2 regions of the Micromonospora sp. CPCC 206171 genome follow, and region 1 is predicted to be linked to the other one. Evidence: riboswitches for the same ligand, from Rfam matches in the RefSeq annotation. Region 1 holds a riboswitch; the other holds the start of a gene.
The links. A riboswitch is a leader RNA that binds a small molecule or an ion and turns the genes downstream of it on or off. The one in region 1 is predicted to bind S-adenosylmethionine.

Region 1 (3,351 bases):
CAGGCCCCAATCAGGGGCCCTGGGGAGGGACGATGCCGGAATTAGTGAGGAAGCTTCTGTTCTGGGGCTTCATCGCGTTCCTGATCTTCTTCATGGCGTTTCGGCCGGACGGGGCGGCGCAGATGTTCAAGGGAATCGGCGCGGGCCTGATGGCGATCTTCCAGGGCCTCGGTGACTTCATGACCAGCCTGATGACCTGACCACCGTGCGTCGCCTCCGCGCCGGCGGCGCGCGGCGCGGGTCAGGGCTGCCTGGGCCCCCACGGCGCGGCCGGGGACGGGCCGGACCAGGGGTGGCCGGCCGGGAGCGGCGGCGGAGCCAGCACCACCGGGATCGGCACCACCGGGGAGTCCGGGGCGTCCACCGCCCGCTGCGACCCGTCCGGGAAGCGCAGGTGGTAGCGCTGCCCGTCCCAGACCCCGACCGGCGCATGCGGGTCGCGCCCGACGAAGAACGCCCGGTACGCGGCGATCGCCTCCAGCAGTTCCCGCTCCTCCCGCACGGTGCGCTCCCGGTCGGCCGCCTTGCGGTCCAGCCCCCGGCGCATCCCGTCGCGCAGCAGCGCCAGCCGGGTGGCCGCGAACTGGTAGCCACGCATCGCCCGCAGTCCGGCGTCGCCGCCGACCCGGCGGGCCCATACCCGGGCGGCGTGCCGCCGGCCGAGGCTGCCCAGGGCCGCCACCTCGGGCGGGCTGAGCCAGCCGGCCCGGACGTAGTCCGGCAACGTCCGCTCGGTGAGCCGCCCCTCCCAGGCCCGCAGCCAGACCGCGAAGCCGACCATGCCGAAGAAGATCGGCACCATCAGCGCGACCATGCCGTACATGAAGATCACCAGCTCGCCGGTGGCCTGCACCAGCGTCGGGATCAGGTTCCAGGTGCCGTGCAGCATCATCGCCAGCAGCAGGCCGGCGGCCGGCGCGAGGAACCGTACCCGGCGGTCCGCCGTCCGGGCGGCGATGCCCAGCCCGACCCCGGTCATCGAGGTGAACAGCGGGTGGGCGAAGCCGAAGAGCAGGATCCGGGTGATGAAGATGGCGAACACCTGCCGGAAGCCGGTGGCGGGGCCCCACTGGTCGGCGCCCGAGGCGTAGCCGTAGCCGCCCAGGTAGAGGATGTTCTCCACCATGGCGAAGCCGACCGCCGAGAGCCCGCAGTAGACCAGGCCGTCGGTGATGCCGGACCACTCCCGCCGCCGGAAGACCAGCAGCAGGATCGGGCCGAGCGCCTTGGTCAGCTCCTCGATGAACGGCGCCACCAGCACACCGGTGAGCGCCTGCGGCAGGCCCCAGTCCTTGAACAGCCCGGCCGCGGTCTCGTTGACCCTCAGCGATGCGGCGGTGGAGACGAACGCGCCCCAGGCGAAGCAGAAGATCAGGTACTTCAGCGGCTCCGGCTCGTACCGGTCGAGCCAGAGGAAGCAGGCGACCAGCACCGGCACCGGCAGGATCGCCGCCACCAGGCCGATGAGCAGTGCCTCCAGCCCGAGGTTGGAGCCGAGCACGAAGAGCATGTAGACCGCGCAGGCCGCGATCAGCAGCACCACCCCGGCCAGCGCCAGGACCCGTCGCCAGCCGAGCCGGCGCAGCGGCATCCGGGGCAGGGCTCCACCCGACGGCGGCGGAAGGGCGGGCGCGAGCGGCGGCGGCGCGGGCGAGCCGGGCGGGGTGTCGGCCATGCGGTCAGCGTAGTCATCTCCGGTCCACTGGTCCGGGCGCATCGGTGGTGGTTATGCTGCGGTCAGGTCACGAGCGCCAGCGTCAAGCCCCGGCTTGCTGGCCGGCAACCCTCGTCGAGGTTCGCGGTGGGGTGCCCCGGGTGATGACCGGGCCCGGCCCGATCCGTGTGCTGGGCAAGCGCGGACCCCGTCCCGGTGTGCCCACACCCGGGGTCCCTGGACCCCGGAGGCCCACCATGACCCTCACCCTCGTACCGCCCGCCGCCCCGACCACCGTCGCGCCGGCCTCGACCGGGCCGGATCCGCTCGGCGTGCTCGGCGTACCCGGGCAGGTGAACCTGGACCACGCCGCCAGCGCGCCCTGCGCGCGGGCCGCAGCCGACGCGGTGGCCGAGCTCCTGCCCTGGTACGCCAGCGTGCACCGCGGTGCCGGGGCGCTGTCGCGGCGCTGCACCCTGGCCTACGAGCGGGCCCGGCAGACGGTCGGCGACTTCTTCGGCGCCCGGCCCGAAGACCACGTCGTGTTCACCCGCAACACCACCGACGCGCTCAACCTGCTGGCCCGGGCGCTGCCCCCGGGCACCACGGTGGTCACCTTCGCCGGGGAGCACCACGCCAACCTGCTGCCCTGGCCGCGCGGCTCGGTCCGCCTGCCGGTGCCGGAGAGTCCCGCCGGGGCGGTCCGGGCGCTGGACGCCGCACTGGCCGAGCTGCGCCGGGGGGCCACCTCCGGGCTGCCGGTGCTGGTGGCGGTGACCGGGGCGAGCAACGTGACCGGCGAACGCTGGCCGGTGGCCGAGCTGGCCCGGGTGGCCCGCCGGCACGCCGCCCGGATCGTGGTGGACGCCGCCCAGCTCGCCCCGCACGCGCCGGTGGACGTCACCGCACTGGACGTGGACTACCTGGCCGTCTCCGGACACAAGCTGTACGCCCCGTTCGGCGCGGGCATCCTGCTCGGCCGGGCGGACTGGCTGGACGACGCCCCGCCGTACCTGGCCGGGGGCGGCGCCACCAGCCACGTCGGCGCGGCCACCCACGAGGTGCGCTGGACGACCGGCCCGGCCCGGCACGAGGGCGGTACGCCCAACCTGCTCGGCGCGGTCGCCCTGGCCGCCGTCTGCGCGGCGCTGGCCGGGGCGGACCGGGCGGCGCTGCACGCCCACGAGCAGCGGCTGGTGGACCGCCTGCGCGACGGGCTCGCCGCGCTGCCGGACGCCGTCGAGCTGCGCACGTTCTCCCCCGACGCGCCCCGGGTGGGCATCGTGTCGTTCGTGCTGGCCGGCCGGGACTCCGCCGAGGTGGCCGCGTACCTGGCCCGGGAGCACGACATCGGGGTCCGCGACGGCCTGTTCTGCGCGCACCCGCTGGCCCGGCGGCTGCTCGCCGAGGCGGCGGCGCGCGCCGGGCGGGACGACCTGCCGCCGACCGCGCTGCGGGCCAGCCTCGGGCTGGGCAGCACCGTGGCGGACGTGGACCGGCTGCTGGCCGCGTTGGCCGCCCTGGGCTGAGCGACCCGCCGGCGCTCAGACGGGTCGGTGCGGGCGGGTCGCTCAGCCGATCGGCGGGGCGGTGGGGGGCTTCGGAGTGCCCTGCTGCCGCTCCGCCGGCTCGCCGGCCGGCTTCTCCTGGTCGCCGAAGGACGTCCGGACCAGCCGGTTCGCCTCATCCTGGTCGAT
Region 2 (3,351 bases), on a different contig from region 1:
CGGTCGAGGGTGGTGGTGTCCAGCCGGCGGCGCACCGCCGCCAGCGCGGGGCGGGCGCCGACCACGGCGGCGAAGGCCGCTCCGGCGGGGTCGCGCGCGGGGCCGTCCGGCAGGGCCGAGACGACCTCCCCCACCACCCGCTTGCGCCCCGCGTCGCGCAGCAGCCGCACCCCGTGCTCGTGCAGCGCCCGGCCGACGCCCCGCCGCCGGTACGCCGGATGCACCACCAGCTCGGCGGCGGCGTTGTCGGTGTTGTCCAGTTGCGGCAGCTCGAGGCGGAGCCAGCCGGCCGGCACCCCGTCGAGCCGGGCCAGCGCCCAGTGCACGACGAGGCCCGGCATCGGGTGCCGGACCAGCGCCTCGAAGCGCCGCCGGCAGTACGGCGGGAGGTCCGGCGCGTCCGCGTCGGTGACCGCCGCCCCGATCCGGTACGCCGCGTCGACGCCGGTCTGGTCGGTCGGCTCCAGCGGCGTGAGGGAGATGCCCATGCCGGTGAGCCTGCGGCCCGGAAAGCGAACGGGCCAGCGATTTTCTCGCTGGCCCGTTCGAACGTTGGTCGGGAGGGACGTCCACACAACGCCTCCGGCGTTGGGTCGTAAGAACTCAAAGTCTCCGGCGGATCGCCCTCCCGCACGGAGCATCTTGCGCCGTCCGGTTCCTGTCGTCAAGTCCTTGTCGGCGGGTTTTCCACACTCACAGCGAAAAGCCAGTTACCCGGCGGATCGACCCGATCCCCCGTCCGGGCGATCCGCCCTCCCCCGCCCGGCCGACCTCGCCCCGCTCCGACCGCGCCGCCACCGCCCGCCGCCCCCCTCGGTTTGCGGCGTGTCGCGGTGTCCCGGCGGCGGGAGGGCGCGACACGCCGCAAACGGGGTCACCCCGCCGGCCGACACCCCGTGGGTGGCGCGCTCGATCAAGCGGGCCGACCGGCGGGCGCCGAAGGCGGCGGGGCGGCGGGCGTCAGGCGAGGAGGCCGGCGTCGCGGGCGGCGCGCAGCGAGGGCTTGATCCGGTGGGTCGGGCCGACCTGACCGGCGACCGCGTCGATGGTCTTCAGTCCCTCGCCGGTGTTGAACACGACGGTCTCCGCGGTCGGGTCGAGCCGGCCGGACTCGACCAGCTTGCGCAGCACCGCCACGGTCACCCCGCCGGCCGTCTCGGCGAACACCCCGGTGGTCCGGGCGAGCAGCCGGATGCCGGCCCGGATCTCCTCGTCGTCCACGTACTCCATCCAGCCGCCGGTGCGGCGCACCGCCTCCAGCGCGTAGAGGCCGGCGGCCGGGTCGCCGATGTTCAGCGACTTGGCGATGCCGGTCGGCTTGACCGGGACGATGGTGTCGCTGTCGCCGTGCAGCGCGACCGCGATCGGGTTGCAGCCGGCGGACTGGGCGCCGAAGACCTTCCAGCCACCGGCCGGCGCCTCGACCAGGCCGATCTCGACCAGCTCGGAGAACGCCTTGTCGATCTTGGTGAGCAGCTCGCCGCTGGCCATCGGGATGACCACCTGGGCCGGGATCCGCCAGCCGAGCTGCTCGGCCACCTCGTAGCCGAGGGTCTTGGAGCCCTCCGCGTAGTACGGGCGGACGTTGACGTTGACGAACGCGGTGTCCTCGAACTCGTCGGTCTCCACCAGCTCGCCGCAGAGCCGGTTCACGTCGTCGTACGACCCGTCGATGGCGACCAGTTCGCCGCCGTAGACGGCGGTGGTGACCACCTTGCCCTGCTCCAGGTCGCCGGGGATGAAGACCACCGAGGGCACGCCGGCCCGGGCCGCGTGGGCGGCGACCGAGTTGGCCAGGTTGCCGGTGGAGGCGCAGGCGAACCGGGTGAAGCCGAGCGCGCGGGCGGCGGTCAGCGCCACCGAGACCACCCGGTCCTTGAACGAGTGGGTCGGGTTGGCGCTGTCGTCCTTGACCCAGAGCGGCCCGGTGATGCCCAGCTCGGCGGCCAGGTGCGGGGCGGCGACCAGCGGGGTCAGCCCCGGGTCGAGCGTCACCCGGGTGGCCGGGTCCTGGCCGGCGGGGAGCAGGGCGGCGTACCGCCAGATGTTCTGCGGGCCGGCCTCGATCCGCTCCCGGGTGACGGCGGCCAGGGCGGCGCTGTCGTAGTCGACCTCCAGCGGCCCGAAACACTCGTAGCAGGCGTGCTGGGCGGCGAGCGGGTAGCGCGCGGAACAGGCGCGGCAGACCAGGGCGCGGGCCGGGCTGGCGGTCGTGTCGATGCCGGGGGCGGCGGGAAGCGTCGACGTCATGTCGAGAGTCCTCTCATCTTTCCCCGCATCGCACCCTGCGGCGGGGACGGAATTGGCACCTGCCCGCGTCCGCTCGTCATCGAGCGTGCGGGTGGTTGCCGGGGCGTCGTCGGGCCGTATCCCTCAGCCCCTCTGGATGAGGTATGCAGTTGTGCCACCGAGTCTAGAAGTTCCGCGGCCCGAACCCGACCCCGGTTCCCACGCTGTGAGCGGAGGCCGTGGGCGGCGGGCGGTCAGTACGGTGCGGGCGATCCCGTCGAGAGAGGAACCTTCCGCCCATGCGCCGGACCCTGCCGAGCTTCGCGGCCGTCACGCTGGTCTGCCTGCTCACCGCGTGCGGAGGTGACACCGGGACGACCGACACCGCGTCCACCACCGTCACCCCGTCCGCGGACGCGTCCACCGCCGCGGCTCCGGCCGCCATCGCCCCCAGCGCCACGCCGACCACGGCGGCGCCGGCCGCGCCCGCGCCGGCGGAGACCCTGACAATGAAGCCGAAGCCGCCCGCCGCCCCCGCGCTGACCTGCAAGCAGCTCGCCGGTGCGCACGTCGGCAGCGCCAAGGTGCCCTACAACGGCTACCCGGACCACCTGCCGCTCACCGAGGGCCAGTGGTCCGGCGAGGACGGCGCGACCGTGCTGTTGCAGAAGCCGTGCGGGATCGGCGACCTCGACGGCGACGGGGCGGCCGACGCGGTCGGCGTGGTCGCGCTGAACGGCGGGGGCAGCGGCACCTTCTTCACCGTGCTCGTCTGGCGCAACAGCGGCGGCAAGCCGGCCTTCCGGGCGCTGGCCGATCTCGGCGACCGCACCCCGGTCCTGTCGGTCAAGGTGGCCGGGCAGCAGGCCACCGTCGTCTGGCTGACCCGCAGCGACGGCAAGAGCATGGCCGAGCTGGACATCAGGCGCACGTCGACGTACAAGCTCACGGGCCCGACGCTGGCCGAGGTGGGCCACACCGACGCGCCGTACACGCCCTGACCGCATCGCCGCCGGAGCCGTGCCGAACGGCTCCGGCGGCGGGCGGCCGGCGGGTCAGGCGGGTACGGAGTTCCGGCCCGCCGGCGCCGGGGTGGCCACGCCGGCGCGCCGTCGACCGACC

Region 2: it holds a riboswitch for S-adenosylmethionine, as region 1 does, so the genes downstream of both, thrC (threonine synthase) here and V6U89_RS13925 (aminotransferase class V-fold PLP-dependent enzyme) in region 1, are expected to answer to the same signal.

Annotation. Positions count from the first base shown of each region.
Region 1 is NZ_JBAKHT010000009.1:178,411-181,761, forward strand. Features, by position in the region: gene V6U89_RS13915 (hypothetical protein) at 45-200, shown strand; gene V6U89_RS13920 (PrsW family intramembrane metalloprotease) at 242-1,717, opposite strand; SAM riboswitch class IV at 1,741-1,862, shown strand; gene V6U89_RS13925 (aminotransferase class V-fold PLP-dependent enzyme) at 1,912-3,183, shown strand; gene V6U89_RS13930 (FUSC family protein) at 3,226-3,351, opposite strand, start outside.
Region 2 is NZ_JBAKHT010000007.1:4,699-8,049, forward strand. Features, by position in the region: gene V6U89_RS10840 (GNAT family N-acetyltransferase) at 1-488, opposite strand, end outside; gene thrC (threonine synthase) at 961-2,250, opposite strand; SAM riboswitch class I at 2,261-2,393, opposite strand; gene V6U89_RS10850 (hypothetical protein) at 2,529-3,230, shown strand; gene V6U89_RS10855 (DoxX family protein) at 3,285-3,351, opposite strand, start outside.